3 regions of the Nitrincola sp. genome follow, and region 3 is predicted to be linked to each of the others. Evidence: predicted binding sites of a transcription regulator. Region 3 holds the regulator's gene; each other region holds the start of a gene.

What was found. Region 3 encodes FliA, which starts transcription of late flagellar genes. Its sites were predicted from a motif close to CTAAAGTTNNNNNNNNNNCNGCCGATA; they were not measured.
Positions count from the first base shown of each region.
Region 1: ACN0R1_RS03275 (flagellar protein MotY) is a predicted target of FliA. The motif match lies at 3,116-3,142, and genes of this name have one in related genera.
Region 2: flgM (flagellar biosynthesis anti-sigma factor FlgM) is a predicted target of FliA. The motif match lies at 6,650-6,676, and genes of this name have one in related genera.

Region 1 is NZ_JBLXDN010000002.1:241,306-251,808, forward strand. Features, by position in the region: gene argF (ornithine carbamoyltransferase) at 1-468, opposite strand, end outside; gene ACN0R1_RS03260 (aspartate aminotransferase family protein) at 525-1,718, opposite strand; gene grxD (Grx4 family monothiol glutaredoxin) at 1,999-2,346, shown strand; gene rnt (ribonuclease T) at 2,399-3,016, opposite strand; gene ACN0R1_RS03275 (flagellar protein MotY) at 3,188-4,039, shown strand; gene ACN0R1_RS03280 (argininosuccinate synthase) at 4,167-5,384, shown strand; gene ACN0R1_RS03285 (tetratricopeptide repeat protein) at 5,588-7,162, shown strand; gene ACN0R1_RS03290 (hydroxymethylglutaryl-CoA reductase) at 7,210-8,247, shown strand; gene fni (type 2 isopentenyl-diphosphate Delta-isomerase) at 8,244-9,275, shown strand; gene ACN0R1_RS03300 (hydroxymethylglutaryl-CoA synthase) at 9,291-10,457, shown strand; gene ACN0R1_RS03305 (mevalonate kinase) at 10,457-10,503, shown strand, end outside.
Region 2 is NZ_JBLXDN010000046.1:11,042-21,544, forward strand. Features, by position in the region: gene ACN0R1_RS19075 (DUF1513 domain-containing protein) at 1-469, opposite strand, end outside; gene ACN0R1_RS19080 (imelysin family protein) at 459-1,559, opposite strand; gene ACN0R1_RS19085 (di-heme oxidoredictase family protein) at 1,609-3,054, opposite strand; gene ACN0R1_RS19090 (imelysin family protein) at 3,064-4,338, opposite strand; gene ACN0R1_RS19095 (cytochrome-c peroxidase) at 4,584-5,723, shown strand; tRNA gene ACN0R1_RS19100 (tRNA-Arg) at 5,683-5,758, opposite strand; gene ACN0R1_RS19105 (flagella synthesis protein FlgN) at 5,810-6,295, opposite strand; gene flgM (flagellar biosynthesis anti-sigma factor FlgM) at 6,304-6,615, opposite strand; gene flgA (flagellar basal body P-ring formation chaperone FlgA) at 6,740-7,438, opposite strand; gene ACN0R1_RS19120 (chemotaxis protein CheV) at 7,501-8,439, shown strand; gene ACN0R1_RS19125 (CheR family methyltransferase) at 8,461-9,300, shown strand; gene flgB (flagellar basal body rod protein FlgB) at 9,449-9,853, shown strand; gene flgC (flagellar basal body rod protein FlgC) at 9,856-10,290, shown strand; gene ACN0R1_RS19140 (flagellar hook assembly protein FlgD) at 10,313-10,503, shown strand, end outside.
Region 3 is NZ_JBLXDN010000016.1:847-11,349, reverse strand. Features, by position in the region: gene flhB (flagellar biosynthesis protein FlhB) at 1-442, shown strand, start outside; gene flhA (flagellar biosynthesis protein FlhA) at 512-2,683, shown strand; gene flhF (flagellar biosynthesis protein FlhF) at 2,725-4,167, shown strand; gene ACN0R1_RS12725 (MinD/ParA family protein) at 4,174-4,989, shown strand; gene ACN0R1_RS12720 (RNA polymerase sigma factor FliA) at 5,014-5,724, shown strand; gene cheY (chemotaxis response regulator CheY) at 5,824-6,195, shown strand; gene ACN0R1_RS12710 (protein phosphatase CheZ) at 6,219-7,013, shown strand; gene ACN0R1_RS12705 (chemotaxis protein CheW) at 7,027-9,075, shown strand; gene ACN0R1_RS12700 (protein-glutamate methylesterase/protein-glutamine glutaminase) at 9,104-10,312, shown strand; gene ACN0R1_RS12695 (ParA family protein) at 10,339-10,503, shown strand, end outside.

The sequences.
Region 1 (10,503 bases), on a different contig from region 3:
CCAGGCGACAGTTTTTCCCTGTATATCACCGCGCAGTTCCTGAAACGTCTGCATATCGGCGAGCAACTGGCAGGGGTGGAAGTCATCAGTCAGCGCATTGATGACCGGCACGGAAGAATTAGCGGCAAACTCTGTGATCAGGTCATGACTGAAGGTACGGATCATGACAATGTCCACCATGGAGGAGATCACTTTGGCACTGTCTGCCACCGGCTCCCCACGTCCGAGCTGGGTGTCCCGTGATGACAGAAACATCGCATGCCCACCGAACTGTGCCATACCCGCTTCGAAGGAGACACGAGTACGGGTTGAGGCTTTCTCAAAAATCATCGCCATAACACGGTTTTTCAGCGGCTGGTAGAGCGTGCCGTTATTACGCAATTGCTTCAGTTCTATAGCGCGATTGATCAGCTGTTTCAGTTCAGTCGGTGTTAGATCCAGCAGTGTCAGAAAATGTCTGGTGCTCATAATGTCATTCACGGCAGTCAGGCTGCCAATCCCTGAGTCAGTTTTTATTGGATAGTTTAGTCGGTGGTGTCGTCGCCAGCGTAGATGCGAATCAGACTGGAAACCGTATTGACCAGTAAATCAGCTTCAGTCTGATTCATGATCAGCGGTGGCAGCAATCGAACCACGCGTCCGCCGCCGGTAATGTTCAGTAACACACCTTTGACTTTGGCCAGTACCGCCAGCTCTGTGCCAGCATCCTTCAGTTCTATACCGATCATCAACCCTTTACCGCGAATTTCCTTGATATAGGGTTTGTCAGCCAACTGAATATGGAAGCTGTCGAGAATATACTGCCCCAGTGATGCAGCGTGCTGGCACAGATTGTCCTGTTCAATGGTATTGATAACCGCCAGTGCTGCCGCACAGGCCAGCGGGTTGCCGCCATAGGTGGTACCGTGCGTGCCTGGGCCGAAAACTTCAGCGGCTTTACCACGAGCCAGACAGGCGCCAATAGGGAAGCCATTACCCAGGCCTTTGGCCGTGGTGACAACGTCGGGCATGATGCTGGTGTGCTGGTAGGCAAAGTAACGGCCAGTACGGCCGTTACCTGTTTGCACTTCATCCAGGATCAGCAGCAGTTCGTGTTCATCACAGATGGCTCTCAGGTTTTCCAGATAACTATTGTCCGGTACCTGAATGCCGCCTTCTCCCTGGATGGGTTCTACCATGATAGCGACAACATCATTATTGCTGCGCAGAATCTGCTTGACCGCCTCCAGATTATTGAAAGGGGCGCGGATAAAACCACTGACCAGAGGCTCAAAGCCTGCCTGGGTGGCGCGATTGCCGGTAGCACTCAGTGTCGCCAGTGTACGTCCATGGAAGGAGTTTTCCATCACAATGATAGCGGGTTTATCGATCTGGCGACTGTGACCGTAACGACGGGCAATCTTGATCGCCGCTTCATTAGCTTCTGCACCCGAGTTGCCGAAAAACACATTATCCATACCGGATACCTGCGTGAGTTTTTCAGCCAGCTGCTGTTGCAGCGGTATGGTGTAGAGATTAGAGCAGTGAATCAGCTTGCCGGCCTGTTTGCAGATAGCCTCGGTGACAGCAGGGTGCGCATGCCCAAGCCCGGTAACGGCAATGCCGCTAAGTGCATCCAGGTACTTGTGTCCATCTGTGTCATAGATCCATGCACCCTGACCATAGTCAAAGGCAACGGACAGACGATTATAGGTATTCATCAGTGGTTGTATGGCCATTCAGCTTCTCTCCCTACAACGCAAAAAGGCAGCCAGAGCTGCCAAAAAAAGAGCTATTCTAGGCCTATCCTCGGGTTTTAGCAATTTACTTTGAGGGTGGGTGGGTATTATCTGCATAAAACAGATTGAAAAATCAGGTAGAGCCCGTATATTTGTAGTCAGAGGTGTGAATTTTACCTGACTTTTTTTGTCGGATATAATGCCTGAATACGCAGGTGTGGCTAAGGTTTTGTTTGCCAGCCTGTTACCGAAGATCAGTTATACAGAAATAGGTGCTTCAATGAGTGTTGTCGATGTGATTAAAGAGCAGATTGAATCCAATGCAATTCTGCTTTATATGAAAGGTACACCGCGTTTTCCGCAATGCGGCTTTTCATCCCGTGCCACTGAAGCGCTGATGGCCTGTGGGGAGCGTTTTGCATTTGTGAATATTCTGGAGCATCCGGATATTCGTGCTGAACTGCCAAACTACGCTAACTGGCCGACCTTTCCACAGTTGTGGATCAATGGTGAGTTGGTAGGAGGCTGTGACATTATTTGTGAAATGGGCGCTACCGGTGAGCTGGAAACCCTGGTTAAAGCAGCGGCTGCGGCAGCGGGCGCTGAAGAAGAACAGCCACAGGCTTGATTCTCTTAACGGCAGCCGGACTTCAGTCCGGTTGCTGCCTTGCAACCCCGAATCAACGGGTTTGCAATACTAGATCCCACCCACCCATATCTTTCCAGCGATTCACAATCATACAGAACAGCTCGGCAGTTTTTTCGGTGTCATACACAGCCGAATGGGCGCTGCGATTGTCAAAATCTATACCGGCCACTTCACAGGCTTTGGCTAATACAGTTTGACCACAGGCCAACCCTGCCAGTGTGGCGGTATCGAAGGTTGAAAAAGGATGGAAAGGGTTGCGTTTGATACCCTGACGTTCCGTCGCGCAGCTAACAAAGTTATGATCAAACGTGGCGTTATGTCCCACCAGAATGGCACGTTTACACCCCTGTGCCTTAATGGCTTTACGGATGGGTTTGAAAATATTTTCCAGGGCTTGGGCCTCACTGATCGCCTGACGATCCGGATTCCATGGATCAATGCCTGTGAATGCCAGCGCGGATTGCTCCAGATTAGCGCCCTCAAACGGAACGACATTGGCGCTGTAAGTGCGCTCTGGCATCAGATAGCCGTTCTCGTCCATGCTCAGCGTGACAGCGGCAATTTCAAGTAGTGCATCAGTGCGGCAATTAAATCCAGCCGTTTCAACATCGACGACGACGGGGAGGTAGCCTCTGAAGCGATCGGCCATAAGGGTCTTGTCAGTTGAGTGGGTCAAGCAATATCCTTAATCTATGTGATGTTAATAGTGTATTATTCTAACAGTCGCAGGGGTGGAGTGAAATGCAAGGTAAAGCCTTGGCACATGCTGCCGATAATACAGAGAGTTTCCGTTACTGTCTTTTATAAGGTTGAGAGTTGTATGCCTGGCCGAGCGCTATTCTTTCTGTTGTCGTGTTTGCCTTATCAAGCCCTTCAGGCTGTGACGTTTATGGCACCTGTTGATGCGGTGCACTGGGATATTGAAGCCTCTCCTTTTGCATGTCGCCTATCGCAGTCTATCCCGTCTTTTGGCGAGGCCGTGTTTGAACAGGAGGCTGGAGAAGGCCTGGAGTTTGTATTACTGCCGGCACAGACTCAGCAACTCTCTGGCAGGGCGCGCTTGGTTGCTGAAGCGGCTCCTTGGTCACCAGGTCACACTCCCAGGCCCATTGGCGAAATGGAAGTCAGTCAGGGGCAGATTCATGTGCGGGGCAGTCAGGCTACGCAGATGATGGCTGCACTGCATGAAGGTCTGATGCCAACCTTCAGTACCAACCGCTGGTACGGTGCGTCTCAGTCTGTGTCTGTTGGTATTATGTCGGTAAATTTTCATTCAGCTTATCAGGACTACCTGGGCTGTTTGACTGGGTTGCTGCCGGTTAATTATCGTCAGATAGCCCGAACCGCGGTACTCTTTCCTACGGCAGAACATCAATTATCGGATGCGACTCGGGAGCGCCTGGATCTGATAGCTCAGTATGTGCTGACCGATGATACAGTGCAGCAGATCTTTGTTGACGGGCATACTGACAATGATGGTCGACGGCTGTTATTGCGTGATCTGTCCAAACGTCGGGCAGAAGAAGTTACGCGCTATCTTGTCTCCCGCGGTGTCAGTGAAGATGCTATTATTACCCGCTTTCACGGGGACCGTTATCCGGTAGTCGCCAACGACACCCCTGAAAACCGTACCCGTAACCGCCGTGTGACCATTCGCCTCGAAAAAGACTGAGCGTTTAAAGCGCATCTGTCCTGATTGGCAGGCAAGCCCTGCGGCAATCTGTTATTATCGGGTTTTATCTATTAGTCGCCAGGCTCCGGTCAAGACAGCCGGAGTTGGTTAAATCGGGAGCATCAATATGTCCGACGTCAAGAAGGTTGTTCTGGCTTACTCCGGTGGTCTGGATACCTCTGTGATAGTGCGCTGGTTGCAAGATACTTATCAGTGCGAAGTAGTTACGTTTACCGCTGACCTGGGTCAGGGCGAAGAGGTTGAACCAGCGCGTACCAAAGCCCAGGCGCTGGGTGTTAAAGAGATTTATATCGAAGATCTGCGCGAAGAGTTTGTACGTGATTTCGTCTTCCCGATGTTCCGAGCCAATACTATTTATGAAGGCGAATACCTGCTGGGCACGTCTATAGCGCGTCCATTGATTGCCAAGCGGCTGATTGAAATTGCCAACGAAACCGGGGCAGATGCGATCTCCCATGGTGCGACTGGCAAGGGCAACGATCAGGTGCGTTTCGAGCTGGGTGCTTATGCTCTCAAGCCGGGTGTCAAAGTGATTGCACCTTGGCGTGAATGGGATCTGACCTCCCGTGAAACGCTGATGAAATATTGCGAAGAGCGCAATATTCCGGTTGATTTCAGCAACAAGAAAAAGAAATCACCTTATTCCATGGATGCTAACTTGCTGCACATCTCCTATGAAGGTGGCATTCTCGAAGATCCTTGGGCTGAAGCTGAAGAGGATATGTGGCGCTGGAGCGTCAATCCTGAAGCGGCGCCCGATCAGGCAACTTACCTTGAGCTTACCTATGAGCAAGGCGATATTGTCGCTATCGATGGTGAGCGCATGAGCCCGGCAACCGTGCTGGAGACGCTGAATAAAATAGGTGGCGCCAACGGTATCGGTCGTCTGGATATTGTTGAAAACCGTTTTGTCGGTATGAAGTCGCGCGGCTGTTATGAAACACCGGGCGGTACCATCATGCTTAAAGCGCACCGTGCCATTGAATCCCTGACGTTGGATCGTGAAGCTGCGCATCTGAAAGATGAGCTGATGCCGCGCTATGCCAAGGTTATTTATAACGGCTTCTGGTGGTCAGAAGAGCGTAAAATGCTGCAGCAGATGATCGATTACTCCCAGCGTCATGTAAACGGTGATGTACGAGTGAAACTGTACAAAGGCAGTGTCAGCGTTGTCGGACGTCGTTCACCTGACAGTTTATTTGATGAAAGTATCGCTACTTTTGAAGATGATGCCGGTTCTTATGATCAGAAAGATGCAGAAGGCTTTATCAAGCTGAATGCTTTGCGTATGCGAATTGCTGCCAGCAAAGGCAGAAAATTCTGATCTGCTATCAGCATCAGACGCCAACCGGACAGCATCTAGTTGCTGCCCGGTTGGCAACTTCTCGCGTTAGTCTGCTGCAATCCTGTCTGAAAACTCTCACCGGAAGCGTGTTTTTACCCAACTACTTCGCAGAAATGGCCAGGTAGTGGCAATCAGGCCAATTTTCATGCTACTTTTCAGATAGTTATTAAGAAATCTGGGCCATGGCAGCACTTTTCTCTGATCAGACAGTACTTATTGTGGAAAAAAATCTGGAAGAGCTGGAGCAGCTAAGACAGATTTTGACTACTATGGGCTTTCGCAACATTGAAGTGGCCTCTTCGGTCAACATGGCGACCAGTCTGCTGACAGAAATACAGGTTGATCTGTGTATGCTGGTGTATGACCTCGGCCGTGATGAGAAAAACGGCTTGCAGGTCCTTCAAGAACTCAAGGCCGCCGGGCGCCCCAGCTATTCTACCTGCTTTCTACTCGTGGTCGATCCGCAAAAACTCAGCCTGCTGATGGGATCCCCTGAACTTTCTGCCGATGGCTATCTGGCCAAACCCTATGATCAGCTTAAATTAAGAGCACAACTGGAAAAACAGTTGCGTATCAAACGCTGTATCGCGCGTGTAGAGGCTTTTCGTGATCAGCGTAAATGGGATCTGGCTCTAGAAGAGTGTGAAAAGTTGCAGAAGCAATTTCCGGCTTTGGGTGTGCTGATTTTTCGCATCAAAGGGTTAATCTATCTGGAGCAGCAGCAATATACAAAGGCCTTGTCAGTGTTTGAACGCATCCGTCAGGCCCATGATAAACCTTGGGTTCGGGTTGCGCTGGGCTTAACAGCTTATGATATGGCTGATTACCAGCGTGCTCGGCTTGAAATGACTCAGGTAATTGATGCTCAGCAGGTGTGTCAGGAGGCCTTCCTGGTTATGGCACGCATCCATTGGCTCAGAGGTGAGCGTAGCCAGTGTGTGACCTTGTTGCGTAAGTCGGTGATGTTGCAGCCTTCAGTGTCTGTGCTGCAGGGTGAGTTGGGAAATCGGGCAGGCTTCGCTGAAGAACTCAATGTGGCTGCTGAGGGTTTTCGTCAGGCGGTGCAGCATGCCCGTCATACGGCGATGCAAAACCCGGAATACTATTTTGGTCTGGTACGGGTGATACAGCAGCAGATTACTGACAAACCGGATCGGACAGCTGAGTTTATTGCCGAAGCTATTCGAGTGCTGGAGTCAGTGGTGCACGACTGCATGGATGATCCACAGATACGCTTCAGGGCGCGCCTGATCGCCGCGGATATATATCGGCAGAATGGTGAGCACCAGAATGCTGATTTTGCCGCGGGCGATGCATTAGCACAATTTCGCAAGATACCCTTGGCAGCGCAGTTGAGTGTGGCCGATCTGCTTGCCGATGGCCTGGAGTCTACCCGCTTTGCCACTCAGGCGGCTGAGTTAAAGCAAGAAGTATCACGTTCGATGTCGACGGTGGAGTGGGGTAGAAGTAACCTCAAAGGCATGCTGTCGTTTCGTCAAAAAGCACTGGCTGAGGCCTTTGAGGCCTTCGAATCGGCTTGGTGTACCAATCCGGGCAATCCCGGTGTTGGTCTGAATCTGCTACAAACAGGGATTGAAACCCTACGCCGGGACATGAGTCAGTTGACAGTATTGAAGCGCTGTGCCGAAATAGCCATAGAGCTGCAGTACGGCGCGCTAAGCAACAAGCAGCAGCAGCGCTATCAGCGCTTAAGTGAACGTTTCAGTGACCTGATCAGAGAGGCAGAGATTGCATAACCTGAAGCAGGTGGCTAAAATTCCGCGTTTCTTTGGTTCGGGAATCTATGAAGTCTCATAAAATTCTACAGGCCCCCATCCCTATGCGTTGGGTAGGTCCTTTGAAAATCACCGGCCAGACTCTGGATGAAAAAATCAGTGTGCCGCTGGCAACCTATGAAACCCCGTTGTGGCATTCGGTGGGTCGTGGCGCGCGCGTCTCTGTGCTGACAGACGGCATCCTCACTACAGTGATAGATGAGCGTATGACTCGCTCAATACTGCTGGAAGCTGATAATGCCATGGTCGCGCATCAGGCGTTGCAATCCATATTGCAGCGCAAGCCGGAAATGAATCAAGTGGTTGCCACCACCAGTCGTTTTGCCCAGTTGATCGATATGCACAGCCAGATAGTCGGTAATCTCATCTACCTGCGGCTTGAATTCACTACCGGTGATGCTTCAGGTCACAATATGGTCACTAATGCGGCTGACAAACTGATTCCCTGGATTCTGCATCACTATCCGCAGCTACGTTACTCATCGATTTCTGCTAATTATTGTTCTGATAAAAAAGCCACGGCCGTGAATGGTATTCTGGGTCGGGGCAAATATGTGGTCAGCGAAATACTCATCTCAAGAGACTTGTGTGAGCGTAAACTCAATACTACCCCGGAAAAGGTGGTGGAGTTGAATGTGCGCAAAAATCTGATAGGAACTTTGATAGCCGGTGGGTTGCGCAGTGCCAATGCGCACTATGCCAACATGCTGCTAGGCTTTTATCTGGCCACCGGGCAAGATGCTGCCAATATTATCGAAGGGTCTCAGGGTGTGGTGCATGCCGAGGTCAGAGATGATGCATTGTATTTTTCCTGTACTTTGCCGAATTTGATCGTTGGCAGTGTCGGTAACGGCAAAGGCATAGACTTTGTTGAGGAGAATCTGCGTAAACTGGGTTGTCGTGAAGATCGAGTACCGGGTGAGAATGCACGCCGTTTAGCCGCTATTTGCGCCGCGACTGTACTCTGTGGTGAACTATCCTTGCTGAGTGCGCAGACCAACCCGGGTGAATTGATGGAAGCACATATCCGGTTGGAACGTCCATGAGTGACCAGACTAACACCCGTAAAATCGAACATATCCGGGCGATAGAACGGGATTCACTGACAGATCGCCAGGGTAACTGGTTTGACCGTATAAGGTTGACGCACCGTGCCTTACCTGAGCTGTCTCTGAATCAGATCGATCCCAGTTGTCGTTTTTTGGGCAAAAACCTGAGTTTTCCGTTGCTGATCTCCTCTATGACCGGAGGTGATCATGAATTGGTTCGCTGTATTAACCAAAATTTGGCAGAGGCGGCTGAACGTTGCCAGGTGGCAATGGGTGTTGGTTCGCAGCGGGTGATGTTCAGTTCACCCGAAGCGCGTGAGAGTTTTGCATTGCGTCGCTATGCTCCCACGACAGTACTGATTGCGAATATTGGAGCCGTACAGTTGAATTACGGTATGACTCGCACGCAGATACAGCAAGCGATTGATGTATTGCAAGCGGATGCCTTGTTCCTGCATCTGAATCCTTTGCAGGAAGCGGTTCAGCCAGAGGGTGATACTAATTTTACCGGACTGACTGAGTCGATTGGTCAATTACAGTCGTGTCTGCAGGTCCCCATTATTCTGAAAGAGGTGGGGGCGGGCCTGTCACCGGCTGATATTCAGGCGGGACTGGAGCAAAAGATTCGCTTTTTTGATCTGGCAGGTTCCGGGGGAACTTCCTGGAGTCGTATCGAGCATCATCGCCGCCTGGATCAGGACGCCGATATTGGTCTCAAGTTTCAGGACTGGGGATTGCCGACACCACTGGCGCTGCGCCAGGCCGAGCCCTTTCTGGATAGTGCAACATTGATTGCCAGCGGTGGTATCAGAGATGGGATTGATATGGCGAAATCTGTTATACTCGGCGCCTCGCTTTGCGGGGTGGCAGCGCCCCTGTTACAGCCAGCGATGGAATCGGCTGATGCCGTCGTCGCAGCTATTCAAAAATTGCGCCGTGAATTTGTTACAGCGATGTTTCTGCTCGGTATCCCAAGTACTGCTGCACTGTTCAGGAACAAAGCGCTTATTGTCGAAGAGCGTTAAGGAACGAAGCCGACTATGTCAGTAGGTATAGACGAAATCAGTTTTTATACGTCCAGCTATTTTCTGGATTTAAGGACGTTGGCTGAGAAACAGCAGACTGATCCTGAGAAGTACTATGCCGGTATCGGTCAGGAAAAGATGGGCATGGCCGCGCCAGATGAGGATATTGTCACCATGGCTGCCAATGCCGCCCTGCCCATTATTGAGCGGGTTGGAGCAGACGCGGTGGACACCCTGCTGTTTGCTACTGAAACTGCTATAGATCAGTCAAAATCGGCAGGCGTTTATGTGCACCGTTTACTCGGTATGCAGGCAAACTGCCGTGTGGTTGAGCTGAAACAGGCTTGTTACAGTGCTACGGCCGCTTTGCAGATGGCCTGTGCCTTGGTTGCACGACGACCAGAAAGCAAGGTGCTGGTTATTGCCTCAGATATTGCCCGTTACGATCTGAATACACCCGGTGAAGCTACGCAAGGCTGCGGAGCGGTTGCTATGTTGATTACGCAGAACCCGCGTATCCTCAGTGTGTCAGCAGACGTGGGCAACTATACCGATGATGTGATGGACTTCTGGCGTCCCAACTACCGCAGTACCGCTTTGGTCGACGGCAAGTATTCCACCAAAATCTATCTGCGGGCATTGAAAAAAACCTGGGAGAATTTTACTGCGGTCAGTCCACTGCAGTTCAATGACTTCAGTTATTTTTGCTATCACTTACCCTTCAGTCGCATGGCTCAGAAAGCCCATCAACATCTGGCCAGGCTGAACCACTGTGCATTAACACCAGAAGAGATTGAACTGCAGATAGCCGATACCCTCCGTTACAATCAGGCCATAGGTAACAGCTATACCGCCTCTATCTATATCGGTTTATGTTCCTTGCTGGATAATCTTCAGGACGATCTGAGTGGCAAAAATATTGCCTTTTTCAGTTATGGTTCTGGTTGTGTGGCCGAGTTTTTTGCCGGTCAGATCCAGCCCGGTTATCAAGCCTATCTACATACTGCTCGGCATCAGGTGATGCTGGCGCAGCGCCAGGAAGTTGATTATGACGAATACCTGTCGCTGTATCATTATGCTGATCCACAGCAGGGTGAAAGTGTGGAAATGCCTCACTCCACCAAAGGGCAGTTCCGGCTTGCTGCTATCACGCAGCATAAGCGTGAATATATTCCCTGCTAATGCGTGCCGCCTCAGCACCCGGTAAGATTATTCTCACAGGAGAGCA
Region 2 (10,503 bases), on a different contig from region 3:
TGCCGTAGGTTGATAGTCGTGCAACGATGTTAAAGTCCTGATCAATGTCACGAACCACTATCTCGCCAAACTCTCTATGCATGGATTGCTCAGCTGTCAGTAACCACTGACCATCTGCGCTGATCTGGGCATGGCCACACAGTTGTGAGCCGGCATCGCAACGTAGCTGTTTAACCAGCGTTTTTTGCTGGTAGTCGATAATTTCTACAAATTGGCCCGGCCGTCTGGCAACAGCGACAAGCCAGGGGTAAGAAGGGTGTGTGGCTATCTGGTGCGCCCGTTCAGGCAAGGGGTGGCGCAGCAGCTCACCCGCTTGTAAGTTGAACAGGTGCAGGTAATGCTGACCATCCGGCCCTTGGCTGGCAGAGGCGTATAGTGGTTCGGCGGCGAGCGCTTGCCCCGAAAAGCTGGTCAGTATGATCGGCGTGGCGCTAAGCCAGCCTAAAAATCCTCGTCGGTTAATCGCCATCTCGACTGTTAAACCCCAGTTGAATATTGAGTAAGTACATGGCTGTGCCCAGATCTGTATGTAGCTGTTTTAACCCATCGGCTACATCCAGTAACTGCTGATATTGTGTCTCAGACAGGCGGTTTTGTTTCACTTCGTCAATACTATCCAGTTGTGCTCTCAAAGCGATGAAATGTTGCTCAAGTGTATCCGCAAGCGCGGACTCATCAGCCTTAACCAGTAGTTCTCTGACACTGATGGGTAGAGTGCCGCTATAAAGTGAATGCAGTGCAGCCAGGTTGGTGCGTAAATTACTGATGGATTGTTCGCTGCGCCAGGATTCACTGCGTTGCCAGCGTACCCGATCATAGCTGTTTCCCAGCGGTGCCAAGACTTTATTATCACGCAGGGCTTCAGGGGATTCGGCCAGCGACTTCATCAATAAAGTGGCGGCATCGGCATGTAGGTCAAAGTAGTTATTGTCGCCCGCTCCCAGCATACGTTCACGCATGTTGGGCCATTCAGAATGAATATCAACAGCCGTTTGGTGGATATACTCGGCAATGCCCTGCGCCAGTCGGCATTCAGCACTCATGTCTGACAGGCTGTCCGGTGCTGTGTCACTAAATAGTAAACGTTCCAGAGCCGGGAAACCCTTGACGCTGATCGGCGAGTGACTGAAAAACTCAGGGTCAAATTGAACTGACGTATCGGCCAGTGCGTCTCTGAGGTGTGAGCTGCCACTGTTACGCTTGTCTGGCCAGTACTGCAGAGCAAAGTTACGCATCAGCAGTGTCACAGGGCCAAAGTTTATATGCTTTATACTTTGCCAGTCAGTCATCGCATGGCGATAACGGGTTTGAGCGAGTTGCAGTTGCTGGTCGTCAGGCTGCAGGCATAGCTGCTCAGTCGCAGCAGCCAGCTGTGCGGTACTGTTCACCAGTTGTTGATAACCAGGGATGACCTGTTGGTCAATGATGGCACTGTTGAGCTGTTGCCAATCCTGCTCAGTCGGGGTATCGGCTATTGCCAGGTTGGTGATGAGTAGACAACTGGCTGTCAGTATCCAGCGGATGTGTCGGCTTAACCCTATTGTATCTACGGCATTCATAGAAGTGCTCTTAAATTATGCTCTTAAAATAGACTTTTTAAACATACAGCTACAGGGATTCCAGAAAGGAGATCAAAGCATCTCGCTGAGGTTTATCCAGCTGTGTGAAGCGATTTCGTGCTATTTGTGCTTCACCGCCGTGCCAGAGGATGGCTTCTGTCAGACTACGAGCCCGACCATCATGCAAAAAATGCGTCTGGCCACTGGTGGCCTGTGTCAGGCCGATGCCCCATAAAGGCGGTGTTCGCCATTCGTTGCCGTTGGCATTAAATTCAGCTCGGTGGTCAGCCAGTCCTTCACCCATATCATGCAACAACAGATCGGTGTATGGCCAGATTTTTTGGTTGGCAAGTCCAGCTGGAGCATCGGCTGCGGTGATATAAGAGGGTCGGTGGCAGGCATTACATCCCAACGCGTAAAACTGTTCGCGCCCTTCGGCCACTTCAGGCGCCTGAGTGCTCGATCGTGCAGGTACGGCGAGATGTTGAATATAGAGTTGCAGTGCAGAGACGACTGCATCCGATGCTTCAACATTATCCAGGTGAGGGCTGTTACCATCGGGTGCTTGTCTGCAGAGCGTTTGCTGCTCTGTACAGCCACCATACCCCTGTGGATACATGCTGGTGGAAATACCTATATCCTCGTGAAAGGCGGAATTGTTTTGCTGTTTAATCGTAGGGTGTCCGGCTTTCCAGCCAAATCGGCCGATAGCTGTCGCTTGGGCATCAATATCCCACACCCGGTTGGCTTTTCCTGAAATGCCATCACCGTTTTGATCATTAGGATCTTCCCAGGCCAGAATATCCTCGTCACTGATCGCTTCCAGTAAACCCAGTCCGATCATCTGCGGGGCGATGCGTGGAGAAAGCTGGGTATCCGGATGCAGCGGCCCATATTTCAAATCCGTGATGCTGTAGTTGGGTTGGCGTAGTGTCAGGGTTTCACCATCAGCAAAGTGAAAAGGGATTTCGTCGTAGCTCAGGGTAAAGCGCCCCTCAGCTGGAATGCCTTGAATGGAAAAGTCCTGCAGTTGAGTGCCGTAGGTCGGTTCTGGAATAACCCCGGATTGTCCTGAATCCAATGCGTGCCTATCCTGGTCATTTTGTGCCGGAATACTCAGGCGCAATAGCATCGACACAGCATTGTAGTTGTCTTGACTGGTATCCGGTGTATGTCCACGACCATTATTGGTATGGCAGCGCAGGCATGAACGTGAATTGAACAGAGGCCCCAATCCGTCACTGGCTTTGGTTGATGCTGGCGCAGAGACCCATATTTTCTTGAATAGGCTTCTACCCAGGGTGAACATCATCTGTTCACTATCAGCTAGTAGAGCGGATGGGTGAGAAAAGGCTTTTTCATTTCGTGCCACCTGTGCCGTAGCTTCTCCGGCCGGTTGCAATTCTGATGTCTGATAGACAGGCGTGTTACCGGCTGCCGTAGAGGCAGCCAGTAGCAGACTGAATCCCAGCGTATTCAATCTTTGTTGAGACATGCGTGATACTTAGCCGTTAATAACTAGGTCAGGATTGTCCAGGCTGTCCGAACCTTCCAGTTCGATGCCGTCCAGCTCAAGTGCATTGATAGCCTTCTCGATAGAACGGGTCTGTGTAGTCAGCTTGTCAACCAGTTGTTGTACCAGTGCATTACCTTCAGTATTGCCTGCACCAATCAGTACATCGAAAGTGTTGCCTTGGGCGGCAGCATCAACAATGGCCTGGGCGGCCGCCTGGGTTTCAGCGAGCTCGGATGAGAGCTGCTGCTCAACTTCAGGTGCACTGGCTTTCAGCATGTCGGCCAGTGATGCGCCTTGCACAACAGAGCCATCGACACGGGTGTACTGGCCCTGAAATACGTTATTTATCCCCAGTACGTCGTAGAAGTGTGAGTTGTGGGTATTGTCTGAAAAGCAATCGTGCTCTTCTTCTGGGTCATGCAGCATCAGACCGAGCTTAGTGCGTTCACCAGCCAACTCCCCGTAGGAAAGACTACCCATCCCGGTCAGAATTGTTGCCAGTGCACCTTTTTCACCTTTATCAACCAGCTGCACGCGGGCTTCGCCGCCCTCTTTCCAGTTATCAGCCATCTCTTCCAGATCAGAAATCAACAGGTCTGTGGCGACAGACAGGTACTGGCGGCGACGATCACAGTTTCCGTCGGTGCAGTTTTCCAGGCTAAAGTCGGTAGCAGGTCTTTCGCCGGCACCTGGCTCGGTACCATATAGATCCTGTCCCCAAAGCAAAAACTCGATGGCGTGATAGCCGGTCGCTACATTCGCTTCAATCTCATCGATTTCATGCAGGGTTTCTGCCAGAAGCTCTGCAGTAATTTCTGTCGTATCAACAGTTTCATTGCCCAGTTGAATCGATGTATTAGCAATGACATTGGCGGTGTACAGGGCATTTTCATCAGACATGTCGCCGTAGCTGCTGCTATCGACATAATCAATCAAACCTTCATCGAGAGGCCAGGCATTCACACGACCTTCCCAGTCATCCACTATCGCGTTACCAAAGCGGAATACTTCGGTCTGTTGATAGGGGACACGGGATGCTATCCAGGCTTCACGGGCAGCCTGCAGTGTTTCTTCACTGGGGTTGGCTAACAGACTATCAACTTTGCTTTTGAGTGCTTGCGCCGTGGTGACGGAGTCACTGTAGCCGGCTTCGGCTATGTCGGCATAGGTCTTCAATACAGCGGCAGGCTCGGCTGCGATAGCCTGGTGAGTGGCACCCGCTAACGCGAGACCTACATAAAGCAGGGTTAGTGTGCGTTTCATAACTTTCTCCCTCGTTCGATTTGAAAAACATCCTATATGATAATCATTATTGTTACAATTAACCATGTTGTTTAGTTTAGTTGATGCTGATCTGTATCATGTTTTCTTTTAAAGTGCCGGTATATAGTGCTTTTCTTGAGGGTGATTTTACGGTGCTGCTGGAGTTAGCGGGAGTGGAAATGAAAAAAGTAAGTTTTACTAGCCTGTCAAATGTGGCTTTATTACTGGCCGCCTCGAGTGTGTTTATGCTGCCTGCTTTGGCAGATGATTCCGTGGCAACAGGGGGGTCTTCGAATAAGGAGCAGTTGGGGCAGGCGTTGTTCTTTGATCCCATCTTGTCAATGACACGCAGCCAGTCCTGCGCGACCTGTCATGCACCGGATAAGGGGTTTTCAGACCACCGTGGAGAGGGTGTCGCGGCGGCAGTTTCACTGGGTGATGATGGTAAATCGCTGGGAGACAGAAATGCTCCCGCTATCGGCTATGCGGCTTTTATTCCACCTTTTCACCGCAATGATGATGGGGTGTATGTGGGCGGACAGTTCTGGGATGGTCGTGCATCCACTTTGGTCGATCAGGCAGAAGGGCCGCCGCTTAATCCTATTGAAATGGCATTGCCGGATAAGCAGACACTGGTGACCCGTTTAGCAGAGCATCCGAGCTATCAGCCACTTTTTGCTGAGGTCTATGGTAGCGATATTTTTCATAACGCTGACGCTACTTATAGAGCTGTGGCTGATGCGATTGCCAGCTTCGAGCAAACGGCCTTGTTTGCGCCCTTTGATTCAAAGTATGACCGCTATCTTCGCGGTGAAGTTAGTCTGACGCCTGAAGAAGACTTGGGAATGACATTATTCTTCTCACAGCAGTTTACTAATTGCAATCTGTGCCACCAATTGCAGGCTTTGCCGGGCAGTGAGCAGGAAACTTTCAGTAATTATGAGTTCCACAATATCGGCGTACCCGAAAACACCGATTTACGTGCATTAAATGCCGTCACTATGCCAGATGAAGGCCTTTTTGCTCACCCAGATGTGTCAGATCCACTGCAACGAGGTAAATTCAAAACGCCAACGCTACGCAATGTGGCCGTAACCGCGCCCTATATGCACAACGGTGTTTTTAAGGATCTGCGTACGGTGGTGTTGTTCTATAACAAATACAACAGCCGTAAAGCATCTATGCAGATTAACCCGGAAACCGGTGAGCCTTGGAGGGAAGCTGAAATAGCGGAGAATTTGTCTCTGGATGAGTTGGAAACAGGACCGGCCTTAGATGATCGGCGTGTGGACGCCCTGGTAGCCTTCTTGAAAACCCTGACAGATCAGCGTTATGAGCATTTATTGGCCTCCCCGCAGGGACTTGAACCCCGATCTGACCCTTAGGAGGGGTCCGTTCTATCCAGTTGAACTACAGGGAGAAGGCGCGGGTATTGTACTGAGAATTGGCCTGGCTGACCAGTGTGAGAGGCTTAGGCTTTACCTATGCTACGTTGTGCAGCGTAATTGCCTTTGCCGCCAGCCGGATCATAAAGCACATTGGAACCCTGATGTCCCTGTAACAGGGCCAGCAACTGGTCAACATTTTGTTTGCTGCGAGCCAGAATCTGCTCATTACGTTTGCTGGTTGCACGGACATCATTGAGCTGTTGCTTGAGCTGTTGCCAGTCAGATAACACCGCATCTCGCAGTGAGCTGGGCAGCTCTTCCGAAAAGTCTTCAAAGCCAGCCTCTGAGGGGGAGTGTCCAGCCAGGGTTAATGTCTGGTTACGCTCACGGATGTTCGCTTCAATCTTGAGCAGCAACGCATGCTTGTTTCGCGTGGTTAGTTTCAGCCCTTCAAGATCGCGTTGTTCGAGTACGGCGTGTTCTTGCTCAAGAGCCTCTTGCAGTGAGTGGAAAAGCACACAACCCTGACGGGTCAGGGTTGCGAACTGTTCGTAAAGATCTAATGACATAGATTTGATCAACTAAAGAGTTTTTCGAACTGTAATACTTTATCGGCAATACGTTCATTGCTGATGTTGTAACTACCGTCTGCAATGGCGGCTTTTATTTCAGCCACTTTCCCTGCATCAAAATCTGAACTGTCATCAGCCTGCAATTTGGCAGATTGCAGAGCCTGGGCGGCATCGCTAAGACGAACAGTATCCGCTTTGGTTGCGGGTGTGTTACCGGCATTACCTTGATTTTCGGGCTTGGCAGACGCTTGCTCTGTCTGCTTGCCGCGGGCGGCTGTCGTCTGGTTGGAGGACAGGCCGTTCAGTTCAATAGCCATCCTGAATCACCTCGTAAACTGGTTATGCTGTAGTTATCGGTCAGCCGTTTATTTTCTTTAATGTTTTTTTATTATTTTTGCAGCTGCACAGCATGAATCGTCACAGTATAGCAACAACCGGTTGTTAAGGCACTTGAACGACACCCGGTGCTGTGATGACTGCCCGTATTTCTATGCCTGTTTGTTCGTTTCTGACCCGTATTTGCTCGCCTGTCAGGCCATCTTCCAGCGCGATGCCAGATGTTCTGATTACCAGAGACCCGCGCCGAGACTCTAGCGATACCTGATCGCCTCGGGAGACGGTCAGTGCATGCTCAACCATACGTGAAGATATAATCTGATCACTGCCCATCGGGCGCCGCACCTGCTTACCCACAAGGTCCTGTTCCCGAGTGAAATAGTCGCCATTCATGCGTATTACATCCTGTTCGACTATACGTATATCAGAGGGCGCTATACGAGTGTTGCGGGCCAGCGGGCGACTTGTCACAATAACATCTACGAGCTGTTTTATCTGGGCGGTAACAAATAAGCTCCAAAAGGAAGGTGCATGGCAGGTAACTTTTGCTGTCACCCGCTGCCCACTATTAAACGGCAGGCTGATTTCGAGGGGGGTCTGGCAGCGAGGCAGGTCCAATGCAGGATTTACTGGATTAATTGTTGCTTCAATCCGGCTTTCTGGCGATCGTGTGTTAAACTCATAAATGAGGGTGTCATGAACCTGTTGTTCGATATCTTCAGGCAGCATTCTGGCGCTAACAGCCGTCGCAGCCAAAAAAGTAGCCAAAAACAATACAACTAGTGTTAAATTAACAGTATTCACGCGTATCCTGTTCCATCGGGGAGATGCAACTCTGTTTAAGTCGGCTTGAGGTTTATTGAATCATGTCAGGTATATTGGATAGTGTAAACCTTCGGACACAGATGGTCGGTCAAAACCGTCTCGAGCTTTTGTTGTTCGGTCTTGAAACCTCACAATGCTATGGCATTAACGTGTTCAAGGTGCGTGAGGTGCTGCAGTGCCCGGAACTCACTGAAGTGCCCCGAAAAACCTCTGTCATCAAAGGTATGGCGCATATTCGTGGTGAGACAATACCCGTGCTCGATTTGTCTGAGGCAATTGGTCGTCCTCCGGTTCCCGCCGAAGAGGAAGGGGGTTGTTTTCTGATAGTTGCTGAGTACAACAAGCGCACCCTGGCCTTTTTGGTCAGAAAGGTAGACCGTATTCTGAACACCAATTGGGATCAGATCATGGCACCTCCTGCCGAAATCGGATCAGATAACTATCTGACAGCGGTGTTTGAGTTTGAAGGTAAGCTCATCGAGATTATCGATGTTGAGCAGATTCTGGCAGATATTTATCCGGCATCAACAGATATCAGCGGTGATATTGCTACCAAGGAAATGAAAACCAAGGCTGAACAGTATCGGGTTATGATCTGTGATGATTCGCAGGTAGCTCGTAATCAGATGATTCGAAGTCTTGAAGGGTTGGGCCTTAAAGTTACTGTGGCTAACAATGGTCGTCAGGCGTGGCAGACACTCAAAGATCTGGCTGATCGAGATGTCGATGTACCTGATTATTTTTTGATGCTGATCTCTGATATTGAGATGCCGGAAATGGACGGTTATACCCTGACCTCAATGGTTCGCAGTGATACCCGTATGGACAAATTACATGTGATCCTGCATACGTCGCTTAGCGGCGGTTTCAATGTCTCTATGGTAAAAAAGGTTGGAGCGGATGGCTTTCTGGCCAAATTTAATCCGGATGACTTGGCTTCAGTTGTTGTTAAGCGCATCAATGCAGTTAATAAGCACTGACAACCTGATAGGTAGAATTGAGTGAAGAGCGGATTCAGCATTACCTCTGAAGAATTCAGAGGATTCAGCCAGTTTCTGGAAAAAAGCTGTGGCATTTTGTTGGCAGAGCACAAACAGTATCTGGTGCAGAGTCGTCTCAGTCGCATCATGCAGAAAGAAGGCTATAGCAGTCTTTCTGACTTGATTCGCCGTCTCAATCAACCGGGCAACTCGACAATTAAAGAGCAGGTCATCGACGCGATGACCACCAACGAAACCTTGTGGTTTCGTGATATTCATCCCTATGAAATACTGAAAAACAAACTCTTGCCTGAATTGAGTGATGGCAAGAGCTTTCAGAAGTTACGTATCTGGTCGGCTGCCTGTTCAACTGGCCAGGAACCTTACTCTATCAGTATGGTGATTGAAGAGTTTCGCCAGACTAAAGCCAGTGCGTTTTCCAGTGGTCAGGAAATTGTGGCCACTGATATAGCCTCAACGGTGCTTGATCAGGCCCGCAAGGGCGAATATGAAATGCTGGCCTTGGGGCGTGGGCTGTCACAGGATCGCCTGATGCGTTTCTTTACTAAATCATCCGAGGGTAGTTGGCAGATTAAGACTGAAATACGCAACCGAGTGCGTTTTCAGAGTTTGAATTTGCTGGGCCAGTACTCCACGTTAGGGCAATTTGATATTGTCTTTTGTCGCAATGTGTTGATCTATTTCTCTTCGGATGTAAAAAACGATATTTTGCGTAAAATCCATAAGCAACTCAAACCAGGCGGTTATCTGATTCTGGGGGCGTCCGAATCCCTGTCTGGTCTGCCAGACCTGTACAAAATGATCCATTGCCGCCCCGGCATTATCTATCAGGCGATTTGAGTTGCCGCTTAGGTGGCAGTACCTTGCCGCTTTTGATCTGACTTTCATCACCCGCTCTTCCCGAAGCCCGCAATAGCGGGTTTTTTGGTTTTTGGCACAGTGTTTGCTTTATTTGGTTCAAAGCAGTTTTTTGAGCTAGGTGGCAAGCATGGCAATAAATTTTGATTCAGCACTGGGAATACATGCGGATGCATTAACTTTGCGTGCGCGGCGTGCTGAGGTTATCGCGAATAATATTGCCAACGCCGATACCCCTAACTTTAAAGCCAGAGATATCGACTTTCGCGCCGTGTTAAGCGGCGCGATGGATGGACAGCAATCGCCATTGAAAATGGCGGTCACGCAGGATGGGCATAAGCAGCAGTTGGCTGATCCTGATTTTGCGGCTGATCTGATGTTCCGCAACCCACTACAGCCAGCTGTCGATGGCAATACGGTTGAAGTACAGGAAGAGATGGCACGTTATACCGATAATGCCCTGCGTTATCAGGCTAGTTTTGAGTTTTTGAACAGTAAGTTTTCCGGTCTACGTAAAGCGGTTAAGGGTGAGTAAGTATGTCACTGTCTAATGTGTTCAGTATTTCCGGCTCGGCTATGAGTGCTCAGACCATTCGTCTGAATACCACCGCCAGTAATATGGCCAATGCACAGAGTGTCAGTTCAAGTGAAGGTGAAACCTACCGAGCCAGACACCCGGTTTTCTCACTGAAAGCACCGGATGCTAGTGAGCTCCGCTCGGCTGACTCCGGGTTAGTGCCAGGGCAGGGTGTACAAGTATTAGGCATAGTAGAGAGCCAGTCTGAACCACGTATGACCTATGAGCCGGATCACCCGCTGTCAGATGAGCAAGGTTATGTGTATTACCCGAATGTGAATGTGGTGGAAGAGATGGCTGACATGATTTCAGCATCACGTTCTTTCCAGATTAATGCCGATGTGATGAATACGGCAAAGCAGATGCTGCAGAAAACCCTGACCCTGGGTCAGTAAGCCAGAATTAGAGGATATCGTCATGAGTACGATTAATACCACCAACAACATCTATGATCAGATCAATCAAGCCAATCAGCAGAGTTCAACCAAAAAAGCTGAGAGTAATGATGATAATCAGATGTTTATGAAACTGATGATCGCGCAGCTGCAAAATCAGGATCCGACCAGTCCCGCGGATACCAGCGAATTTATGCAGCAGATTTCCAGTAT
Region 3 (10,503 bases):
GAGCACCGAAGGGAAGCCCGAGGTTAAGAGTAAAATTCGACAGCTACAGTATGAAATGTCACAGCGTAAGATGATGAAAGAAGTGCCAACAGCTGACGTCGTTATCACCAACCCAACTCACTATGCTGTTGCTATACGTTACGATCAGAGTCAGAGTGATGCACCGATTGTTGTTGCCAAGGGTGTCGATTTTATGGCACTTAAAATCCGCGAAGTGGCTCAGGAATATGGTGTCACTGTACTTGAAGCACCCTCTTTGGCGCGAGCCCTCTACTATGCGGCGGAAATTGATGAAGAGGTTCCGTCCGGCCTTTATACTGCGGTAGCCCAGGTGCTGGCCTATGTGTTTCAGCTCAGGGATGCCGGGCAAGGTAAATCTATCAGTCCACCGCCAAGAGATCATCAATTGGATATTCCTGATGCTCTGCGTCGAGACGAATAACTGGCGTATTTTTTGCAGTAAATACAGAGGCGTATAGTTGTGTCATTAAGTTGACGCATTCTGTACAATATGCATAAATTTACCGATGGTTTGATTGGTAAACAGTTATTTGACATTTATTTGACGGTAGGTGACGTGGATAGAGCAGCCATTCTGCAGAGTGCCAGAAGTATTAGTCGGGGAAACCTGGGCATTCCGTTGCTGCTGCTTGTGGTATTGGCAATGGTTACTTTGCCGATGCCGACTTTTCTTCTGGATGTATTCTTTACCTTCAATATTGCCCTGTCCATAGTGGTTTTGCTGGTGTGTATTTATGCCCTGCGCCCGCTGGACTTTGCTGTTTTTCCTACCATTTTGCTGGCAGCCACCTTACTTAGATTGGCACTAAATGTCGCTTCAACCCGTGTAGTGCTGTTAAACGGTCATGAGGGTGGTGCTGCTGCTGGGCAGGTGATACAAGCCTTCGGTGAAGTGGTTGTTGGCGGTAATTACGTCGTTGGTATCGTGGTCTTTATGATTCTGGTCATTATCAACTTTGTTGTTGTGACTAAAGGTGCTGGGCGTATATCTGAGGTTAGTGCGCGGTTTACGCTGGATGCGATGCCGGGTAAACAGATGGCTATTGATGCCGATGTAAATGCCGGCTTGATCACCCAGGATGATGCACGCATACGTCGGCAAGAGGTTACCCAGGAGGCCGATTTCTATGGTGCGATGGACGGTGCGTCAAAATTTGTTCGTGGTGATGCTGTTGCAGGTATTTTGATTCTGATCATTAACCTGTTAGGCGGGCTGGGAATCGGTATCATCCAGCACGGCTTGGACTTTGACACCGCGATGCGTAACTATTCGTTGCTCACTATTGGTGATGGCCTGGTAGCGCAGCTCCCTTCTTTATTGCTCTCCACGGCGGCGGCCGTAATGGTTACTCGGGCAAACTCCTCTGAGGCGATGGGGAGTCAGGTGTTCAGCCAGATGTTTGGTTCACCCCGGGCCCTTTTTGTTGCTGCTGGCGTTATCTTTTTAATGGGTATCGTCCCTGGTATGCCGCATCTGGCATTTTTATCGCTCGCTGCAGCAGCTGGCGGTGCTGGTTGGTTGATTATTCGGCGTCAGCAGCAGTTGGCGGCTGAGTCGTCGGTGGCTGAAATGGATGCAGCCGAACCCGAGCAGTCTGAGGAGCGTCGTGATCTGGACTGGGATGATGTAATGCCGGTTGATATGGTCGGGTTAGAGGTGGGTTACCGCCTGATACCCATGGTAGATAAAATGCAGGGTGGGCAGTTGTTGAGCCGGATTAAAGGGGTGCGTAAAAAACTATCCCAGGATCTGGGCTTTTTGGTGCCTTCAGTGCATATTCGTGACAATCTGGATTTGATGCCGGGTGCCTACAGGATAACTTTGATGGGTGTTATCAGTGGTGAGGGCGATGTTTATCCTGATCGAGAGCTAGCCATCAATCCGGGGCAAGTTTTTGGAACCCTAAAAGGTGTATCGGTGAAAGATCCAGCCTTTGGTCTTGATGCGGTGTGGATAGAAAAAGGTCAAAAGGAGCATGCGCAGACTCTGGGTTATACTGTAGTGGATGCCAGTACTGTAGTTGCAACGCACTTGAATCAGATATTGCAAAGTAACGCACATGCCCTATTGGGGCATGAAGAGGTTCAGCAACTACTGGATATGCTCACCAAATCATCACCGAAGCTGGTTGAAGAACTGGTGCCGAAAAAGCTGTCGATCAGTGTGTTGCTGAAAGTGCTGCAGAACTTGTTGATGGAGCAGGTCTCTTTGAAAGATTTTCGTTCTGTCGCAGAAGCTCTGGCAGAAGCCGTAGACAGAACGCAGGACCCTTTGTCGCTGACAGCCGCTGTACGGATTGCCTTGTCCAGGCTGATCGTGCAGAGTATCAATGGTTCTGATCCGGAATTGCCAGTCATTACCCTGGATCCATCGCTGGAGCAGATGTTGCTGGGTTCGATGCAGCAAGGCGGCCCGAATGACGAGACACTGGTGCTGGAGCCTGGTATGGCTGAGCGTTTGCAAACTTCTTTAGGGCAGGCAGCACAGCAGCAGGAAATGATGGGTAAACCTTCAGTGTTGCTGGTGGCAGCACCGATTCGACCGCTGATGGCTCGGTTTGTACGCTATGGCGAGCATCAGGTGCACGTGCTGTCGTATCAGGAAATACCAGAGAATAAGCGTGTGACGATCGTGGCTACAGTCGGAGGTGGTAATGCCTAGGGGTATGCGGGCTTTTAGCAGCTGGCTAATAAGGAATTGTTATGAAAGTTAAGCGCATTTTTGCGCCGGATATGCGTCAGGCAATGCGGCGGGTCAGAGATGAGATAGGTGCGGATGCTGTCATTATCTCCAATCATCGTGTTGCCGGCGGTGTTGAGGTGGTTGCTGCACGAGAAGAGGACTACGAGTTGGCGCAGGCTGAGCTTCGGCGCAATCAGCAGCGTAATCAGCCAAAGAATCGTCCTGTCGCTCCTGTGCCCAGTAATGCGGTAGCGGATGATGCGTTAGCATCGGAACTTCGACGTGCACAGGTGCGCATATCCGAAGCTCGGCGTCGGGCCGAACAGCCTGAACCTCAAGTCAATCAGACTGTTAACCGACAAATAGATGCTGAAGACGATGAAGACCTGCGCTTTATATTACAGTCGCTGAAAACGCGGCAGGAAGAGCAGGCACGTAAAGAAATTTCAAATGAGCACAGCCAAGAGCCAGACAGTCTTTGGGGTTCAGCCACTACGATGCCGGCATCATCATCTGCCGATGAAGAATCCAATCGCTTGGTTAAAAGTATGCAGCAGGAGATACAGCAGCTCAGAACAATGATGGAGCAGCAACTGGGTCAGGGACGGCATTCGTTGGCGGCTCCAGATGTGGTGCCTGATCGTGTCGCAGAAACGCCCTTGCATGCCCGTCTGCATGCATTGGGTCTTGGTGAAAGATTGATTCGCCAGTTGACTGCCAGCATTGAGCCGGACTTGAGTGCCGAGATGGCCTGGAAAAACACCCTGGCGCGGCTGGCAGATTCAGTGCCTGTGGTTGGGGAAGAATACATTGCCCGTGGCGGTATGATTGCCTTTGTAGGTGCCACCGGTGTAGGTAAGACCACTACGATAGGGAAGTTGGCGGCGCGTTATGTGCTGCAGCATGGCAGTTCAGGCTTGGCGTTGGTGACTACGGATTGTTATCGAATTGCTGCACATGAGCAGTTGAAAACATTTGGTCGTATTCTGGATGTGCCCGTGCGTGTGGTGGATGAAAACCATAATCTCGATGAGGTGTTGTTGTCGCTACGTGGTAAGCGCCTGGTGCTAATAGATACAGCAGGTATGAATGCGGGTGATGCGGAAGGTGTGCAACAAAAGCAGATGCTGGCATCCGTATCGGTTCGTCTAAAAAAACTTCTGGTGCTGTCCTGTTCTAGTCAGCGTCAGTTGTTAGAAAAAGCCTGGGCTAATTACCAGGAGCTTGAGCTCAATGCGTGTGTGCTGACTAAGCTGGATGAGTCTGGCAGTATCGGGGATGCTTTGACGCTTGCGGTAGAACGCCGTTTACCGGTGGCCTATGTAACTGATGGACAGAAAATACCGGATGATCTGATTGTGGCTCAGCGTCAGGATTTGGTCAGCCGAGCGGTGCTTGCGGCGCAATATACAGGTTCCGAGACCGACAGTGAAACCGACAGTCAAATGTTCAGGGCGGGTTAGGAATTCATGAAGCAGGCACATCCAGTAAAAGTAATTGCCGTGACCGGTGGTAAAGGCGGGGTCGGTAAAACCAACGTCTCAGTGAATCTGTCGGCTGCGCTGAGTGAAATGGGGCGGCGTGTTGTGTTGATGGATGCGGACCTGGGACTTGCTAATGTGGATGTGTTGCTGGGGTTGCGAGTAAAAAAGAATATTACCGATGTGCTTGATGGCCGCTGCTCACTAGCTGAGGTGCTGGTTAAAGTGGATAAGAATATGTCTATCGTTCCTGCATCTTCAGGGACACAGGCTATGACGGCTTTATCAGAGCATCAGCATGCTGAACTGATTCATGCCTTTAATGATATTGCCGATATGATGGATATTCTGATCATAGATACGGCCGCTGGTATATCGGAGTCGGTGGTTAGTTTTGTTAAGGCGGCTCAAGAAGTATTAGTGGTTGTTTGTGATGAACCTACGTCAATTACCGATGCGTATGCTTTAATTAAGATGTTGAACCGTGATCATAAGATGACCCACTTTCGGATACTGGCCAATATGGTCCATTCGGAAACCGAGGGACGTAACATGTTTAATAAAATACTCACAGTTACTGACAGGTTTTTGGATGTAACGCTTCAATACGTCGGATCAATACCTTATGATGAGGCTGTTCGTAAAGCGGTGCAGAAACAAACGCCTGTTTTAAAAGCATTTTCAGGCAGTAAGGCCTCTGCAGCTTATCGGCAGTTGGCCAATAAGGTAGACAACTGGCCGGTGTTAAAAACACCACGTGGTCATTTGGAATTTTTTGTTGAGCAGTTGGTCAAGCGACATTAACTGGATACTGGAAACTTAGGCTGTATGTATAATCAGCTTCAATTTAAAACCAGTAATGAACTGCTGGAGCAATATGGTCCTTTGGTGAAGCGTATTGCTCAGCATCTGCTGGCTAGGCTGCCATCCAGTGTTGTGCTGGATGATTTGGTGCAGGCTGGTATGATCGGTTTGCTGGAAGCCGCCAGAAAGTTTGATCCTGGCAAGGGTGCAAGTTTTGAAACCTATGCTGGCATCCGCATTCGAGGATCTATCATTGATGAGGTTCGTCGAGGAGATTGGACGCCACGCTCGGTTCACCGTAATGGCCGTCGTGTCAGTGAGGCGATTCGGGTCGTAGAGCTACGTACCGGTCGGGACGCATCAGATGCTGATGTGGCTGCTGAACTGCAGATAACTGTATCGGCTTATCATGCTTTGTTGCAAGACTCGCTGGATAGTCGGCTTTTCAGTATAGATGAGCTGAGCCATGATGAAGATGACTCAGTGGGTATGCAGTTTGAAGGTGATGATCCTGGTCCGGATGAGTCTTTTCAGAGTGCATCATTTCGTCAGGCTTTAGTCGATGCTATTGGTAATTTGCCTGAGCGCGAAAAATTAGTGATGGCACTATATTATGATGAAGAGATGAATTTAAAAGAAATTGGCAGCGTTCTGGGTGTCAGTGAGTCAAGGGTTAGCCAGATTCATACTCAGGCCGCGCTGCGGTTAAAGGGGCGGTTACGTGATTGGCAGTGATTTTTGTTTGTTATCCGTGTCGGGCCTGTCTAGTATAGGTTTAGCACGCTTATCTTTTACTGTAGAAAGCCGGGGGGGCAGTGTCTTGTGAAAAAAGACATCAGGATTCTTGTTGTGGATGATTTTTCCACCATGAGACGAATAATCAAAAACTTGCTGCGAGATCTAGGCTTTACCAACGTGGAAGAGGCTGATGATGGCAAAACAGCCTTGCCTATTCTTAAGCAGGGCCGTATTGAGTTTCTGATAACTGACTGGAATATGCCGGGTATGACCGGTATTGATCTGCTCAAAGAAGTTCGTGCTGATCCAGAGCTTTCACATATACCAGTGCTTATGGTTACGGCCGAAGCCAAACGTGAACAGATCATTGCAGCCGCTCAAGCCGGCGTGAATGGTTATGTGATCAAGCCCTTTACGGCTGTCGTTCTCAAAGAAAAAATCGAAAAAATATTTGAACGTATCACCTGAAGTAGTCGGCAAGAGATGGAATAATGAAAAAAAAGATAGCCTCACTTGAATACGATGGCCTAGACGATCTGCTTGGACAGATGGCCAGAGAGTTGGTCGAGACGATTGACCGAGGAAACCTCAGTCATGCAATGGAGATAATTAACGATCTTCAGGAAGCTCGGCATCAGGTTTTCTATAATGAAGTCGGACATTTAACCCGCGGGCTTCACGAGGCTATCAAGGCTTTCTCTTCCGATATTGATGATAAAATTCCGTCGACAGATGCTGGCAGTATGACTGCAATGACGGATGCTTCTGATCGGTTGGCTTATGTTATAGAGCTGACAGATAAAAGTTCGCATGAAACCATGGATAGGGTAGATCGTTCGCTGAGTCTGGTAGATCGTCTGGATGGGCAGTCTGAGCGCTTTCGTGATTTGCTGCTGTTGGTGGGGCAGTTAGAGGGCGATTTCAAAGCACTGGACGGTGTTTATGACCGTACTTGCGATGTCAAAAATGAATCCGAAAAAACAATAGCAGAACTGCGTGCCACCTTGACTGATATTTTGGTATCCCAAAGTGTTCAGGATATTACCGGTCAACTGATTCGACGGGTAATTACCTTGATGACCCAGGTTGAATCACAGCTGGTCAAACTGATGGATATGGCGGCCAAGGTGGAGCGTCTCACCGGTATCGAAATGCCCCATGGGGATGCTTCCAATGAGGATCAGGATGCGATACGTGCACAGGGGCCACAGCTCAAAAAGAAAGAAGCCGGTGCAGTCAGTAGTCAGGATGATGTGGATGAACTGCTCTCGAGCCTTGGGTTTTGATTAGGAGATCGCTATGAGTTTGGATGTTGATCAGGAAATTCTTGAAGATTTCCTAGTAGAAGCAGGAGAGATACTTGAGCTTCTGTCAGAGCAGTTAGTCGAACTTGAACAGCGCCCTGATGATCGGGATCTGCTGAATGCGATCTTTCGCGGGTTTCATACGGTCAAGGGTGGAGCCGGCTTTTTGCAGCTTGACACTATGGTGGACTGCTGCCACAAAGCTGAAAACCTTTTCGACCTGCTGCGGAATGGTGAGCTAAGTATTTCTCCGTCACTGATGGATGCGGTGCTTCAGGCATTGGATTCGGTAAATCTGATGTTCGAGCAGGTGCGTGGTGGCAAAGAGCCAGTGGCAGCGCCACAATCTCTGCTCGATACACTGGATGCTTATACCAAGGGACAGGTGCCGGAACCGGTTGCCGCGTCACCAAAATCGACGCCCGCGGCTCCTAAGGCCAAACCCGTTACGTCAGCTAACCCCAATACCCCCAATGATGAGTTTGATCAGTTATTAGGGGATCTGGTTGGTGCTGATGCAGCTGCAACGTCATCAGATTCTGATGATTTGATCACGGAAGATGAATTTGATGCGCTGCTGGATGAGTTGCATGGTGCTGGCAAAGGGCCAGGTAAGCATGATGAGTTAACTCAAGCGGCTGCCACGAGTAGCGATGAAATCACTGAGGATGAATTTGAAGCCTTGCTGGATGAACTGCAATCAAAAGGTCAGGGTGCATTTACCGCTGCTCAGGCAAGTGCCAGTGCTGAAGTATCTAAATCTGAACCGATGGATAGCCAAGCGGTACCTGTATCAGATGAACTGGCTGTACCAGCAGAGTCACTAGCGAAACCCGTTGATTCACCTCGTGCCGTGCCAGCTCAGCAGAAGCCAGTGCAGGAAAGTAACGTCAGGGTAGATACGGCGTTGCTGGACAAGATTATGAACATGGTCGGTGAGTTGGTGTTGGTCAGAAATCGTCTGGTAAGGCTCGGTGGGGCACGCGAAGACGAAGAAATGGCCAAAGCCCTGGGAACGCTGGATATGGTAACGGCTGACCTGCAAACCTCGGTTATGAAGACGCGGATGCAGCCAGTGAAAAAAGTATTTGGTCGTTTCCCAAGGCTGATACGCGATCTGTCCCGTAGTCTGAAAAAAGAGATTCGTCTTGAGCTGCGTGGAGAAGAGACTGATCTTGATAAAAACCTGGTGGAAGCACTTGCAGACCCCTTGATTCACTTGGTCAGAAACTCAGTCGATCATGGCATTGAAGCACCAGATGTCAGGGAAAAGTTAGGCAAGCCTCGTGAAGGCAGTGTGTTGCTCTCGGCTGAGCAGGAGGGTGATCACATCCTGCTGATCATTCGTGATGATGGTGCTGGGATGGATCCGGAAAAGCTGCGTCGTCTGGCTGTGGACCGGGGCATGCTCGATACCGAGTCGGCGGCACGTTTGACAGATCAGGAGTGTTTTAACCTGATATTTCATGCCGGCTTCTCCACCAAAACCGAGATTTCAGATGTATCCGGTCGTGGTGTGGGCATGGATGTGGTCAAGACCAAGATCACCCAGTTAAATGGTACCTTGGCAATTGACTCTATCCTTGGGCAGGGTACTCAGATAGCTATTCAAGTACCGTTAACCTTGGCAATTATGCCGACCTTGATGGTTACACTGGAGGCGCAGGCTTTTGCGCTGCCGCTGGTGAATGTTAATGAAATATACAATCTGGATCTGACTAAAACTAACATTGTTGATGGGCAGCAGGTGGTCATCGTTCGTGATCAGGCTTTACCACTGTTTCATCTTAAACGCTGGATGGTGAAAGGTTGTGAAAGTGAGCCGTTGCCGGATCAGGGGCATGTGGTGATCGTTTCAGTTGGTACAACTCGCGTCGGTTTTGTTGTCGATCAGTTGGTAGGACAGGAAGAAGTGGTTATCAAACCATTGGGTTCGATTTTACATGGAACTCAGGGTTTATCAGGTGCGACTATCACCGGTGACGGGCGTATCGCACTAATCATTGATATTCCTAATCTACTGAAGCGTTATGCTGCCTCATGATACTGACTTATAAAAGGAACAGCATCAAATGGCCGTGACGGTTTTGGTTGTTGATGATTCCAGTTTTTTTCGTAACAGGATTCAAGAGGCGCTGAGTAGCGACTCACGCATCAAAATAGTCGGTACTGCTGTTGATGGTCGCGAGGCTGTGGAAAAGGCAAAGGAATTGCGACCTGATTTGATCACCATGGATGTCGAGATGCCACAGCTGAACGGTATAGAGGCGGTGAGGCAGATTATGCGTCAGTCACCAACCAATGTACTGATGCTGTCTTCGTTGACGCATGAAGGAGCACGTGTCACCCTTGAGGCATTGGAAGCGGGCGCGGCTGATTATCTATCTAAAGACATACGTGCCTGGATGGATCGATCCAGTGTATTGCGTCAGGAGCTTATTGAACGTGTAGTTGCGCTAGGTAAATCACGCCGAGTCAGCAGTGCGCCCTCATTTGGCCGAAATCCACCACCAGCTAAAAGCGATAGCAGTCGGGTTTTCCGCTCCAGTACCTCCGCCCCGCCAAGTCAGCCAGGAAGTGATGCGCGAGGTCGGCTGGCAAGAGAAGGGGTGGCACAAGAGAAGCCTTATTCAAGAACGACAGAAACTCCACGTGGCGTTGACTCTCAAAGCGGGGCCGCAACTTACCCGCTGACACGCATCAGGGTGCCTGATGCGCGGATAGTGGTCATAGGTGCCTCAACCGGTGGTCCAGCCGCGTTGCAGAAAGTACTGGTATCTTTACCAGCGGATTTTCCGTGTCCTATTCTGCTTGTTCAACATATGCCAGCAACGTTTACCAAGGTGTTTGCAGAGCGTCTGAATCAGCAGTGTAGAATCCGTGTCAGAGAGGCTGTTGATGGTGATCGACTTGAGCCTGGGCTCGCCTTACTCTGCCAGGGCGGAATGCAGATGATGTTGGATCCGCGTCAGCATGACCGTGTCAAGATTTTTCCAGGTGATGACAGAATGACCTATAAGCCCAGTGTGGATGTGACCTATGCATCAGCCGCTAAGGCATTTGGGTCAAAAGTCATGGCGGTGATGTTGACTGGCATGGGTGCTGATGGTTGTGATGGTGCGCGCCTGCTGAAACAAGCGGGTGGTACCTTATGGGCGCAGAGCAAAGATACCTGCACCATTTATGGCATGCCCCAGGCTGTCGTTAATGCAGGCCTTGCTGATGCAATATTGGATCTGGATGATATAGGTTCTATGCTTGCCAAATGCAAGTATGCCTGATCACTGAATAGCCGCAGGAAATGAATATGCAGGTATGGTCAGTAGCTAATCAGAAAGGTGGTGTGGGTAAAACTACCACCGTTGTATCTATGGCTGGGTTGCTGGCTGAGGTTGGATACCGTGTGCTTATTATCGATCTGGATCCGCATGGCTCACTGACCAGCTACTTCCGTTTTGATCCGGATGAGATC